One region of the Vreelandella neptunia genome, then DNA from elsewhere that is predicted to be linked to it. Evidence: predicted binding sites of a transcription regulator. Region 1 holds the regulator's gene; the other holds the start of a gene.
What was found. Region 1 encodes sigma-54, which starts transcription at its own class of promoters, with help from an activator protein. Its sites were predicted from a motif close to TGGCACNNNNNTTGCTNT; they were not measured.
Positions count from the first base shown of each region.

Region 1 (7,241 bases):
ATCCAAGGTCTGTGGTGTGCCATGAGCAACCACCTGACCATCGGCAATCAAATAGAGGTAGTCCGCGATACTCAAGGTCTCCTTGATATCGTGAGAGACCACCACAGAGGTAAGCTGCAGCGCTTGATTAAGACGCTTAATTAGCTGCACCAACACGCCCATTGAGATGGGATCCTGACCAACAAACGGCTCGTCATATAAAATCAGCTCGGGATCCAGCGCTACCGCACGCGCCAATGCGACCCGCCGCGCCATTCCCCCTGACAGCTCCGCAGGTGTTAAGTGTCGAGCTCCGCGCAGCCCGACTGCCTGCAGCTTCAGCAACGCAAGGTCGCGCACCATCGTATCGGGCAAATCCGTATGCACCCTCAGCGGGAAGGCAACGTTCTCGAACACATCCAAATCGGAAAATAGCGCCCCACTCTGAAACAGCATTCCCATCCGCTTACGTAGGGTGAATAGCGCCTTCCGGGACAGCTTATGAACATCCTGCCCATCAATGAGTATTCGCCCGCTTTCTGGGGTCAACTGTCCACCGATCAGCTTCAGCAACGTCGTTTTACCGGTGCCGCTTGGCCCCATGATCGCGGTTACTTTACCCCGCGGTATGGTCATATTCACACCACGGAAAATTTCGTGGTCGCCACGAGAGAAATAAAGGTTTTCAATTTCTATAAAGGGTGCATCTGTCATGGATCAGTTGACTCTTAACGAGGCGCAGCTAGGGCTAATTATCATACCCTACTTGCTGCTACTGCAGTTAGAAAACAGCGTTTCTAAAACATTATCGAACATTGTACTATAACGCTACACAACATTACTGTGCGAGGAGCCTTCCTATTGATTAAAAAAACCAGTGGTGAGCCAATCCCTAGGCCAGACCAAGTTATCAATCAAGCCTCCAGGGGTAACGACCTCAATTACTGCCTATAAGCAGTGATGAGATGTTATTCTTGGCGGTTACGACTTTTTATATTTTCAATCGTTAAGAGAAAACGCCATGCGCCAGCCTCTCGCTTCATCCAGCCTACTACGCGAAAGCGCGATGCGTACGCTGCAAATTGAGCAGGCAGCGATTGGAGGCCTCCAGGCTAAACTAGACGAAAGCTTTGACCGCGCCTGCGAATTGATCCTCGCCTGCCAAGGGCGCGTGGTAGTGACAGGCATGGGCAAGTCGGGGCATATTGCAGGTAAGTTGGCAGCAACGCTTGCCAGTACCGGCACACCGGCCTTTTTCGTTCACCCCGGAGAAGCCAGCCACGGCGACTTAGGTATGATCACCCGTACTGATGTAGTGCTGGCACTCTCTAACTCGGGTGAAACGGCCGAAGTCACTGCGCTACTGCCACTGCTTAAACGCCTGGGCACACCGCTGGTCAGCATGACGGGACGACCAAACTCAACCCTCGCCAAGCACGCTGACGCGCACTTAAACAGTGGGGTTGAACGTGAGGCATGCCCGCTCGACCTCGCTCCCACCAGCTCCACCACCGCTGCGCTCGCCCTGGGTGACGCACTGGCGGTGGCGTTACTGGAAGCACGCGGCTTTACCGCTGAAGATTTTGCCCTTTCCCATCCTGGAGGCAGTTTAGGCAAACGCCTGCTACTGCGCGTTAGAGACCTGATGCACGACGGCGCGCGCCTGCCCCAGGTCGCGCTGGGCAGCCCGCTGCGCGATGCGTTATTGGAGATTACCCGGCAAGGGCTTGGCTTTACCTGTGTGGTGGATAGCGATGGACGCCTCGCCGGAGTCTATACCGATGGCGACCTTCGGCGCACGCTGGATCAATTCCATAATCTGCATGATGTGCTCGTTGATGATGTCATGACTCGACCGGGCAAACGCATCGGCCCCGACATCCTAGCGGCCGAAGCGGTGCGCATAATGGAAGAGAGCCGTATTACCGCGCTAGCGGTGGTCGATGAACAACAGCGCCCTATTGGGGCTCTACATATGCACGACCTGCTCGCCAGCGGCGTTATTTAACCCAGCGGCGTTTTTATTTCGTTCGGTTTTTACGATTTTACTGATATGGAGGCTCTATGACCCTACCTGCTGCGCTACTCGATCGACTCCGCCGCGTACGCTTATTGGCGCTGGATGTTGACGGCATACTCACCGATGGCCGCCTCTACTTTCAGGCCGATGGAATCGAAATCAAAGCATTCCATACCCAGGATGGCCATGGGCTAAAACTTCTCAAACGCGTGGGCGTACATGTTGCACTGATTACCGGGCGCGACTCTCCCATGGTGAGCCAACGCGCTGCAGCCTTGGGTATCGACCATGTCCACCAAGGCTGTGAAGACAAGCTAGCCACCCTTCGCGGGCTTTGTCAGCGCCTCGATATCGAGCTGGAACAGGTGGCTTATTGTGGCGACGATCTACCCGATCTAGCGGCTATTAAGCGTTGCGGCGTAGGCATTACCGTACCTAACGCGCCAGACTACATGCACACCCACGCCGACTGGATCACCGAACGCCTGGGTGGCCACGGTGCCGTGCGCGAAATTTGCGATACGCTGCTTGAATCGCAAGGGCACTGGGGCGCGGTGCTCGACACCTATCTGCACGGCCGCACTTAAATGGCTAAACGCTTTAAAGTACGCCTCTGGCTAGCCGGGCTAGTAATAGCGCTAGGGGCCCTGCTGGTATGGCTTGACCCTCGTGGGCCTCAAGGCACCAGCATCGATCCGGAAGCGCAGGCCCAGGAACCAGGCCACGTACTGGAAAATGCTGAAATTACGCTATTCGGCGATAACGGCAACGTTTTGCAGTCGCTGAAAACACCGCGCCTTATCCATACGCCTCAGCAAAGCGAAACCTGGACAGAAGAGCCCGAAGCGGTACTGTATGACAATGAGGATCGTCAATGGCTAGCGAGTGCCGATGTAGGCACGCTCAACACTGCTACCCAAGCTCTGCTACTGTCAGGCTCAGCTCAGTTGATAGCACCGGACGAAGGCTGGCAGCTAGATACTGAGCTACTCCATTATGATGGCCTAAATCAGCATGCGTGGAGTGAAACACCGGTCGTGCTTCAGCAACCACCCCAGCAAATGAGCGCTTCACGCTTGGACGTGTGGCTTAACAATAGCCGGGTTCGCCTAACTGATAACGTGCGCGGCATACACCCCCCGGCCACGCAACCTTAAGCTTAAGAGGAGTCGCCATGAAAGCACTTATCTACACAGCCCTTTTTGCACTCGCTATGCCGGTATCGTCGTTGGCTCAAACTTCACAACAAGCTCCCGTGGAAGTTGAAGCCGACCGGTTGGATCTCGACCAGCGGGCCGGGACTGCTGTTTACACTGGGGATGTGGACATTCGCCAGGGGGAAATGCAGCTGCGCGGCGACCGGGTAGAGATCGAACGCAACGACGCGGGCGAACTCTCGACGGCAACCGCCACCGGAGAGCGCGCCTACTTGCGCCATCAAGGCGAAGGGCAAGATGGCCCTACAGAGGGCTGGGCACGGCGGATTATTTATCACGTCGCCGAGCGCCGCGTTGAGTTAATTGACCAAGCCGAACTGACCCAACAGGAGGACAAATTTAGCGGCGGGCGACTTGAATATTTTATTGATCGTGAAGTGATTCAAGCACGCTCTGACGTTGACGGCAGCGAGCCCCAGCGCATACGTATGACCCTTCAGCCTGAACAATAGGGAGTCAAGCTGTGGCAACTGCTGACACTACGCCGAACAACATCCTTACACCGAACAAAACCCTTTATGCCCACCACCTGGCTAAAAGCTACAAACGCCGCCGTGTGGTTAAAGACATCAATTTGGAAATCTGCCAAGGCAGCGTCGTTGGGCTCCTGGGCCCCAATGGCGCGGGTAAAACCACCTCATTCTATATGATCGTTGGGCTAGTCAAGTCCGACGCTGGCAAGGTGGGTATCGACGATGTGGATTTAACCCGCGCCCCCATGCACGAGCGCGCAGCGGCGGGAATTGGCTATCTACCTCAAGAGGCATCTATTTTCCGCAAACTCTCGGTTGCCGATAATATTATGGCGATACTCGAGACCCGCAAAGAGCTTAGTCGCAGCGACCGCGAACAGCGCCTGGAAGCGCTACTCGAAGACTTCCATATTACCCATATCCGCGACAACCTGGGCATGAGCCTTTCAGGGGGCGAGCGCCGGCGTGTAGAAATCGCCCGTTCGCTAGCCACAGAGCCCGCTTTTATTCTGCTTGATGAGCCTTTTGCGGGCGTTGACCCCATCTCGGTAGGTGATATTAAAAGCATTATTCGTGCGCTTAAACAGCGCCATATCGGCGTGCTGATTACTGATCACAACGTGCGTGAAACCCTGGATATTTGCGATATCGCCTATATCGTCGGCGATGGGCAAATCATCGCCAGTGGCTCGCCGGCTTCGATTCTCACCAATCAAAAAGTAAGGGACGTGTATTTGGGCGCCGATTTTCGTCTGTAACAGTTTCGCCTTCATCGCCCCTAAATAGCGCTTTAAAACAACTTTACTACCAATGGCATGCTTATTGCACTTGCGCCAAGCACTCACTCGCACTAGGGTGGAGCATTCTGATTAACGAGTGGTTCTCAGATGGTCATGAAAGCTTCTCTCCAACTGCGTATCGGCACACAGCTGACCATGACGCCCCAGTTGCAGCAGGCCATTGCGCTGCTGCAACTCTCTACGCTGGATCTTCGTCAAGAAATTCAGCAGGCACTTGATGCCAATCCCATGCTGGAGCAGGAAGATGAATTTAGTGAGCAGGCTGTCAGCGAGCCTAAGGAAGAAGAGTGGTCAGAGAGCATCCCTACTGAGCTCTCGGTAGATAGCGACTGGTCAGATACCTATCAAGATATGGGCAGTCAGGGGGGTAGCAGCAGCGAAGGCCCTGATTTTGAGCGTCAGGCAGCAGGGCAAAGCCTGCATGGCCACCTGCTATGGCAGCTTGCCATGACCGATTTTAGCGCCCGCGAGCAGCTTGTCGCGGAGAGTTTAATCGACGCGCTCGACGCTAACGGCTACCTAACCCAACCGCTCAACGACATCCGTGAAGGCCTGCGCGCCCAGGGCATTGACGGGCTTAGTCAACGCGAAGTGGAAACCATTCTGCTCAAGCTCCAGCAGTTTGAGCCGACCGGCATCTTTGCCCGGGATCTGCGTGAATGCTTGATGCTGCAGCTCGCCGCCCTCCCCGATGATACGCCACTGCTGGTTCCCGCTCGCCGTTTAGTGCGGCAGTTTCTCGAAGCGCTTGGTAAAGACGATATGCGCCTGCTGAAGCGCCGCCTAGGGCTCGACGACGAACAGTTGACCGACGTCATCCTACTGATTCGCAGCCTAGACCCACGGCCAGGCAGCGCTTACGGCGACACCGACGATAGCTATGTTACCCCCGACCTAGTCGTGCGCCACGATAACGAAGGCTGGCACTTAGAACTCAACCCAGAAGCCCTGCCAAGGCTGCGCATTCAGCCGGACTACGCCAGCTTGATTAAGCGAGCGGACAAGAGCCAGGACAATCAGTTTCTCAAAGAACACCTCCAGGAAGCGCGCTGGCTGATCAAAAGCCTCTCTAGCCGAAACGATACGCTGCTGCGTGTGGGTCGCGAAATCATTACCCGCCAGATTGGCTTTTTGGAGCACGGTGAAGAAGCCATGAAGCCATTGATACTGGCCGATATTGCCGAAGCCGTCGAGATGCACGAGTCGACTATTTCACGGGTAACGACGCAAAAATATATCCATACACCTCGAGGCGTGTTTGAACTCAAATACTTTTTCTCAAGCCAGGTGAGCGGTCAAGATGGCGATAGCCATTCCAGCACTGCCATCCGGGCACGTCTCAAGAAACTGATTCAAGAGGAGCCGCCCGGCAAGCCGCTTTCAGATAGTCGCTTAGTGACGCTGTTAGGCGAGGGAGGGATTCAAGTGGCGCGTCGTACGGTGGCGAAATACCGTGAAGCCATGGGCATTCCCTCATCTAGTGAACGGCGCCGTTTGCGCTAACTTCGCTAACGTTTCAGGGAAACTCTCGACAAGGGCTTTGCAACGCGGCAAAAAGGGTTACAATCGAAGTACAGTCCGATGGATAAGGAGCACGTCAATGCAAGTAAATATCACTGGTCATCACGTAGAACTGACTGACGCCTTGCGTGACTATGTCAACGAAAAGCTTGAGCGTGTAGAGCGCCATTACGACAATATAACTACGGTGCAAGTCACCTTATCAGTGGAGAAAGAGCGCCAGCAGGCCGCCTGTACGCTGCACGCAGCAGGTGCTGACTTACATGCGGAAGCCCTAGACAGTGATATGTACGCCGCTATCGACGCGCTAGCGGATAAAATCGACCGTCAACTCGTTAAACACAAGGAAAAAGCACAAGCTCGCGCCCAAGGCGCTGGTGTGCGTTAATTCAATGACGTTGGAAACCATACTCCCCCCGGAACGTGTTCTGTATGACGTACCCGGGGGTAGCAAAAAAAGGGTGCTGGAGTTTTACAGCACCTTTATTGCCCAAAATATCCCCAGCCTGGACAGCCAAGAAGTGTTTAGCCGTTTAATCGGCCGCGAGCGCTTAGGTAGTACGGGTATTGGTAACGGCGTGGCTATTCCCCATGCGCGGAGCCCCCACTGCACCGCCCCTATCGCCGGGTTTTTAAAGCTGGCTGAAGCAATCGATTTCGATGCTATCGACGGCGATCCGGTAGATCTGGTATTTGTCCTGTTGGTACCCGAAGAGGCAGATGACACGCATCTCTCACTACTGGGGCAGGTAGCGACCATCATGAATGATGCGGACACGCGCCAGCAGCTGCGTAAAGCAGCCAGCCAGCGCGAACTGCTCGAGCTGATTACCGCTAAAATTCGCGAGCAATCAGCGACCTAAGGGTCTGAAAGCCTGTTCAGGGCACAGCAGATTATTCGCTCACCACCCTCAACGCAGCTTGATCAAAGCAAAGAGAGACTCTATGCAACTGGTGATCATTAGCGGCCGCTCCGGGTCAGGTAAATCTATCGCCTTGCAAGCGCTGGAAGATCTTGGCTACTACGCGATTGACAACCTCCCCGCTATGCTGCTGGGATCATTGGTGGATGAACTGCGTGACCAGGGCGATCGCACCCATCTGGCGGTCAGTATTGATGCCCGCAATTTGCCGGGAGCGCTGGAGCGCCTACCCTCTTTGTTAGAGGAGTTGCGTCAGCGTAAAATCGACTTTCAAGTGATTTACCTAACTACCGACGCACGCATACTGC
Region 1 covers NZ_CP140255.1:1,605,631-1,612,871, reverse strand. The annotation lists gene SR894_RS07345 (ABC transporter ATP-binding protein) at 1-693, opposite strand, end outside; gene SR894_RS07340 (KpsF/GutQ family sugar-phosphate isomerase) at 1,001-1,987, shown strand; gene SR894_RS07335 (KdsC family phosphatase) at 2,044-2,586, shown strand; gene lptC (LPS export ABC transporter periplasmic protein LptC) at 2,587-3,156, shown strand; gene lptA (lipopolysaccharide transport periplasmic protein LptA) at 3,174-3,668, shown strand; gene lptB (LPS export ABC transporter ATP-binding protein) at 3,680-4,447, shown strand; gene SR894_RS07315 (RNA polymerase factor sigma-54) at 4,577-5,992, shown strand; gene hpf (ribosome hibernation-promoting factor, HPF/YfiA family) at 6,090-6,398, shown strand; gene SR894_RS07305 (PTS sugar transporter subunit IIA) at 6,403-6,873, shown strand; gene rapZ (RNase adapter RapZ) at 6,956-7,241, shown strand, end outside.

Region 2 (7,241 bases), 660 kb from region 1:
ATATCGCCGGGCCACGCTTCCTCCACCTGAGAGCGGTCTGAGGCCATAAAGGTCAACGCATCGGCAATTTTAATGTCCTTACCAATGCGTACATGGCGCATTTTCATGTTCTTTTCGTACTTGCCTGAACAGACCCGTAAAAACGCGATGCGATCACGGTGATTGGGATCCATATTGGCCTGGATTTTAAACACGAAACCGGTGAAACGATCATCATCGGAAGTGACTACCCGAGTATCGGTTTCGTGGGCCTGGGGCGGCGGCGCATACTCGACAAAGCCATCCATCATTTCACGCACCCCAAAGTTGCCCATGGCGGTACCAAAATAGACCGGAGAAAGCTCACCCCGGCGATAAGCCTCCAGATCAAATTCATGGGAAGCGCCACGCACCAGCTCTACCTCCATACGCAGCTCTTCAGCCTGATCTTCCCCAAGCACGGCATCTACTTCGGGGCTATCCAACCCCTCAATACGCTTATCCTCGGGAATGCGGCTACCCTGCCCCTGGGTATAAAGATGAATCACGTCGTTATAGAGGTGGTAAACACCCTTAAAGTGGCGCCCCATGCCAATCGGCCAGGTCATCGGCGCACATTGGATATTGAGTACCGTTTCAACTTCATCCATTACCTCAATGGGGTCGCGGATATCGCGATCCATTTTATTGATGAAGGTGAGAATCGGCGTGGTGCGAAGACGACACACTTCCATCAACTTAATGGTGCGATCCTCAACGCCTTTGGCGCCGTCGATCACCATCAATGCAGAGTCAACAGCCGTGAGTGTGCGGTAGGTATCTTCAGAGAAGTCCTCGTGACCCGGCGTATCCAGCAGATTGACGATGCGGCCGCCGTAGGGGAACTGCATCACCGAGGTCGTCACCGAGATACCCCGCTCCTGCTCCATCTTCATCCAATCGGACGTTGCGTGGCGATCATTACGCTTGCTCTTCACCGAGCCGGCCAACTGAATGGCGTTGCCAAACAGCAGCATTTTTTCGGTAATCGTGGTTTTACCAGCATCGGGGTGGGAAATAATTGCAAAGGTGCGTCTAAGCCCTGCTTCGTGGGCCAGCTGTGTCTCTTTCATTGTGCCTCTTCAAATATAGGGTCTCAGCGCAGCACTCCATCAGCAGTTTTCGCCAATTAGCCACCGCGCAATGAGCAATGTTTATTGCGCCAATTGTAACGCTTGGAGGCAGCTGTTGTCGCGGGTGGCATCAAACGTGACGCTCTTGAAGACGTCATTGAAAAGGCCATAAAAAAAAACGCTGACCAAGTCAGCGTTTTATCGTACTAAACGGCACAAGTCCGCTGCTAGTCACTAAATACTGTTATCTAGGCGTAGGTATTAACCTGCGTACCTACATTGCCCTCTTTGGCCAAATCAGGCTGAGCGCCAGTGTCCGCAGAGGCCATGGTTTCGGTCACTTGCTGCGCCTGAGTATCTAGCGCTTCTCTAAACACCTGCATTTGCGCTTGCTCAGGAGTCTGCGCTTGGTTCATATAAAGCGACGCGCTAACTGAACTGCTGATGCCTACATCCATATATCCACCTCATGGTGTGTAATGTACCTTTAAACTAGCAAAGCATTAGATCACGCGCAAAAATATCGTTCCCTATTACTAGTACCAGCATCTAATACTATCGGCTAAATTTACCTGATCATTAATGAATATAGCGCTATCTAGAACCTGTCAGCGCGAAATGGTGCCATATCAATAGCCGTCGGCTGACCTTCCATCATATCTGCCAGCAGATGACCGGTTGCTGGCCCAAGGGTAAACCCCTGATGGCCATGACCAAAGGCAAGCCATAGCCCGGGATGCCTGGGCGCAGGCCCAATCACGGGCTTCATATCCGGCAAACAGGGTCTTGCGCCTTTCCAAGGCGCTTCATCGCGGCGTTCACCAAGCGGGAACACCCCGCGCGCGACTTTCTCGGCGGCGCCTAATTGATTGACATCAGCGGGGGCATCCAGACGATCCAACTCCGCGCCGGTGGTCAAGCGGATCCCAGCGTTCATCGGCGCTAATAAATAGCCGACCTCTGCATCCATCACCCAGAAATTTAGCCTGGCCGGCGCTTGAGGCGCGTAATGCATGTGGTAGCCACGTTTTACAAAGGTAGGAAAGTGATAGCCCAATTCTTTAAGCCAGCTTCCCGCCCAGGGCCCTAGCGCCACAACCACGTTATCTACTTCTAACGATTCGGCAGCGGTATTAACCTGCCAGCGGTCACCTATTTGTTGAACCGATTTGATATCCGCCTGCAAAATACGCCCACCATCATTGCTGAACGCTTGGGCATAAGCCGCGACCAACCCCCCGGGGTCAGCAACCGTCCAGGGGTCTAGCCAGTGAATCGCACCGATAATGGTGTCACTCAACGAAGGCTCTTTCTCCTCAAGTGCAGCCTTATCCAGTTGCTCAAACTGTACGCCATATAGGCGCCGCGCTTCTTCAGCCTCTTTTATCCGTGCGGCGAGTTTTTCAGGGGTGCGATAAAGCTCAAGCCACCCTTGTCGGCGCACCAAGTGCTCGGCGCCTGCGGCGTCAATCATCGGGCCGTGGGTTTTCAGCGAAAGCTGAATCAGTGAGGCGTATTCGGGCACAATTTTTTGGTAAGCCTTGGGCGCAGAGTTCATCCAGTAGCGCAATAGCGGGGAGGCAGCGTTGACCATACCCGCAGGACGGTAACGAATATCTACCCGACGGTTAGGTAAAACGCTAAGTAGCGTTTTAACGTCGCGGGGGAAAGGGTGAGGCCTAACCGCTTCACGCTGAATGATACCCGCATTGCCAAACGAGGTTTCGCGGCCAGGCTGAAGGCGATCTACCAAGGTGACCTCATGCCCACGCTGGCGCAAATGCCAGGCAATGCTGACGCCGACCATGCCTGCTCCCAAAACTACCGTTTGACGCGCCATTATGATGCACTCCCGTTTTAGCAATTATGAACCACAATTGAAGACCGATAACTAATTGAAAAATATCACCAATCCATACGTATTAACATAGTCGAAAACGCTGTTTTAATTCTAAAAATCAGCAATTAATGCTGCCATTGGCGTTAAAAAGGATGACTTCACTATTAGCGGCATAACAATTGCTTAGTTCCTATTAGGAAACCTGAATGGCAGTCGGTTAACACCAATGCAACGGCTTCCCACCCATCCGCGCAAAACCATCAAAGCACCAAAAAGAAGCGCACTTGCACCAAAAGTTGCTAAGGAAAACACTATGCCTGCCACGCTAGATTTGCATAGCCCACTGCTTGACACACTCTGGGTGCTCTGGGCCGCAGCCCTGGTATTTGTGATGCAAGCAGGCTTTCTCTGCCTGGAAGCAGGCACTACGCGCACCAAGAACGCTATCAACGTCGCTATGAAAAACGTAGCGGACTTTGCCATTGCCGTCAGCGTTTTTTGGTTAGTCGGTTTTGGGCTCATGTTTGGCGACTCCTACCAAGGCTTAATCGGCACAGCACTGTTTGGTTGGCAGTTAGAAGCTTCCAGCCACTGGGTGATTACCGTTTTTATTTTCCAAGCAATGTTCTGCGCTACCGCCGCTACCATTGTGTCGGGGGCGGTGGCAGAACGCATGCCCTTTGCAGCCTATACCTGGACGGCCCTCTGGATAGCTCTGCTTATCTATCCGGTCTTTGGTCACTGGGCATGGGGCGGACTTTTGGGTGGCGCGGAAGGCTGGCTAGGGGCGCTTGGGTTTGTCGACTTTGCGGGATCCACTGTTGTGCATAGCGTGGGCGGCTGGGTCGCGCTGGCAGCGGTACTCTGTATCGGCCCACGCAGCGGCCGTTTCACCCATGGCAAACCACCCACTGCTTTCCCTTCGGGCAACCTGCCTCTGGCCATGCTGGGCGCGCTGTTTATGATCTTAGGCTGGTTTGGTTTTAACGGCGGCAGCACCCTGGCCGTTACCGAGCAAATCCCCGGCATCATAGCCAATACGGTTTTGGGCGCCGTCGGCGGCATCCTTTCGGGCATGCTGATGGGGCTACGCACTCGGCGTTACGCCGACGTTATGTATGCGATTAATGGCGCCATTGCGGGCTTGGTCGCCGTCACCGCCAGCGCGCACGTGATCTCCTTATCGGCGGCATTTGGGCTGGGTGCGGTTAGCGGCGTACTGATGGTACTGACCAGCGAATGGCTGATAAGTAAACACATTGATGATGCAGTCAGCGCCATACCTTCGCACCTCGTGGCAGGCGTATGGGGTACGCTAGCACTCCCCTGGGTGGCTGACTTAACACTGCTTGATAGCGGCTTGTCTCGATCCGCTCAGTTTGGCGTTCAGTTGACCGGCGTTTTGGTGTGCGGCGTTTGGAGCTTTGGCAGCGCCTGGCTGCTATTCCGAACCACCCGACGCTTCCTGCCCATGCGCGTCTCACCTGAAGCAGAAAAGATGGGCCTCAATCTCGCCGAGCATGGCGCCAAGAATGAGTTGAACCAACTACTTGAGCATATGCGCCAGCATGAACAGCAGGGTGATATGCGCCAGCGAATTGAGGCAGACCCGTTCACCGAAGTGGGCGAAATAGCGGCGAGCTATAATCGCGTAACGGCTGCCCTTGAAAGCGCCGTTGGACATACCCGCGTGATGCTGCGCAATCTCCGTGATGGCGTGATTACCTGGCAGGCAGACGGCACTCTGACCAGCCTTAACCCTGGGGCGGAGCAACTCTTCGAGGTCGAGGCCAAACAGATTATTGGCCAACCTGTCTCGCAGCTATTGCCGACCCGCTCCCTCAGCCCCGGAGCACGCCATGAAATTAAGCGCCGCGGCGCAGATATGCAGGTGCGCTACCTGGAAATACAAGTTAGCGAAGGCGCCAGCGGATCCGCGTCAGAGCGCTCAGGCATGGTGCGCGACATTACCGAGCGCAAACAGCTGCAGGAGCAGTTAAACCGTGAACGCGACCTTGCCCGCACTACCCTGGCATCGATCGGCGATGGCGTTATTACCTGTGACGCTAGTGGCAACGTAACGTTTATCAATGCGGAAGCTAAGCGCTTGACCGGATGGACACTCGAAGAGGCCATGGATAAACCCATTTACATGGTGTATCGATTACTCGAGGAAGCCAGTGGTCAACCGCTAAACAACCCAGCCCGGCAAGTGCTCACCCAACTAACGCCGGTGCACTCCACCGAGCACTGCCTACTGGTGAATCGTGATCACACGCATACCCCCATCCAACACAGCGCTTCACCAATACGTTCGCGCAGCGGCATTACCCTAGGTGCAGTGGTTGTTTTTCAGGATGTTAGCCTCACTCGCCAACTGACCGAACAGCTGAGCTATCAGGTCAGTCATGACAACCTAACCGACCTGCTCAACCGCCGCGCCTTCGAATCGGCACTGACCGCGATACTTAATCGCGACGATGGCCACCATGTGCTGTGCTACCTGGATCTCGATCAATTCAAAATCGTCAATGACACCTGCGGCCATCTCGCTGGAGACGAGCTGCTACGACAGGTGGCGTTAAAACTGAAGAACCATGTGCGCAGCAGCGATATCGCCGCCCGCTTGGGAGGCGATGAATTCGCTTTGTTGCTACCCGACTGCGGTATAGAGCGAGCATTGACGATTGCGGAAGCGCTTCGCTGCGATATTGAGCAGTATCGTTTTTCTTGGCAGGGCCATACCTTTGGCATCGGCGTTAGCATTGGTTTGGTTGAACTCAACGCCACTCAGCCCATGCAGTTGAGCCAGGCTCTCCACGCCTCTGATGCTGCGTGCTACGCCGCGAAAGAGGCAGGCCGCAATCGCATCCACTGCTATCAGCCTGACGATCATGCATTACTGGAAAAACACGGCGAACTCCAGTGGGTGCAACGCTTACAAAATGGCTTGGATAACGACACCTTCCGTCTTTTCGCCCAGCCCATTGCAGCCATTTGCGCCGCTGGCCCTGGCTACCGGGAAATTCTGCTGCGGCTTGAAGAGCATGGAGAGATCATCGCGCCTGGTAGCTTTCTACCCGCTGCCGAGCGTTATCACTTTATGGTGCGCATTGACCGTTGGGTGATTCGTAACACCCTAGCCTGGCTAGGGGATCAAAACCGCCACGCGACGCTGCCAGCTCACAGTTTATGGGGGATCAACCTTTCAGGCGCGTCGCTTTCCGATGCGGATTTTTGTCACGACCTTATTACTCAGGTAGCCATGGCAGGCCTGCCCCACGGCACGCTCTGTTTTGAAATTACCGAGAGCACCGCCATTGCCCAACTCTCAAGCGTGAGTGAACTAATTGTCACCCTTAAAGAGTACGGCTGCCGCTTTGCGCTGGATGACTTTGGCACCGGCCTCTCCTCTTTTAGTTATCTGAAGCAGTTGCCCGTCGATTACTTGAAAATTGACGGTAATTTTATCCGCAATGTGCATCAGGATCCGATTGACCGAGCGATGGTTGAGGCGATTCATGCCGTCGGCAAGGCGTTAGGAATTGAAACCATTGCTGAATTTGTGGAAACCCAGGCAACGCTGGATATTTTGCACCACATGGGCATCAACTACGCACAGGGGTATTTGCTTGGCAGGCCTGAGCCGCTCACCCATATGGCGGGTAACCGCATTAAGGTGATGCCGCGTTAGCTACAACGAGAGGATCCTAAAAGCCAGAAACACAGAAATCCCAGTTAAGGGCATAGTCTCTAAAAAAGGAATTAACTAAAAGAAATGGAAGATAGTAGAAGCAATATATACTGGGGTAATGGGGTGGATGATGGGACTTGAACCCACGACCACCGGAGTCACAATCCGGGGCTCTACCACTGAGCTACACCCACCACAACCTGAGCTTTGTCGAAAACTGCCTGCTCTCGCCGCATTTTCGTACAAATCTAAAAACTGGAAACGCAAATATTGTCACTGGGGTGGATGATGGGATTTGAACCCACGACCACCGGAGTCACAATCCGGGGCTCTACCCCTGAGCTACACCCACCAAAGACAATCTTACGTAGAACAAATAGTATGCGCTTGAAGATATGATTCTGACAGGTTGTTACCACTGAATTAGGTGGCACGCCCAGCAGGAATCGAACCCGCAACCTACGGCTTAGAAGGCCGTTGCTCTATCCGGTTGAGCTATGGGCGCACATATAGTATTCATTACAAACGAATACCGATGAGCACTAGACCACAACTGCAGCTTGGAAAAGCAAACTACTACCTTTCATGCTAAGTGATTGGTCGGGATGGAGGGATT
Region 2 covers NZ_CP140255.1:2,269,362-2,276,602, forward strand. The annotation lists gene SR894_RS10525 (peptide chain release factor 3) at 1-1,091, opposite strand, end outside; gene SR894_RS10530 (putative motility protein) at 1,340-1,549, opposite strand; gene SR894_RS10535 (NAD(P)/FAD-dependent oxidoreductase) at 1,690-2,931, opposite strand; gene amt (ammonium transporter) at 3,245-6,625, shown strand; tRNA gene SR894_RS10545 (tRNA-His) at 6,745-6,819, opposite strand; tRNA gene SR894_RS10550 (tRNA-His) at 6,903-6,977, opposite strand; tRNA gene SR894_RS10555 (tRNA-Arg) at 7,054-7,130, opposite strand; tRNA gene SR894_RS10560 (tRNA-Pro) at 7,223-7,241, opposite strand, start outside.
Region 2: the regulator sigma-54 is predicted to act here: its motif matches at 3,100-3,117, upstream of amt (ammonium transporter).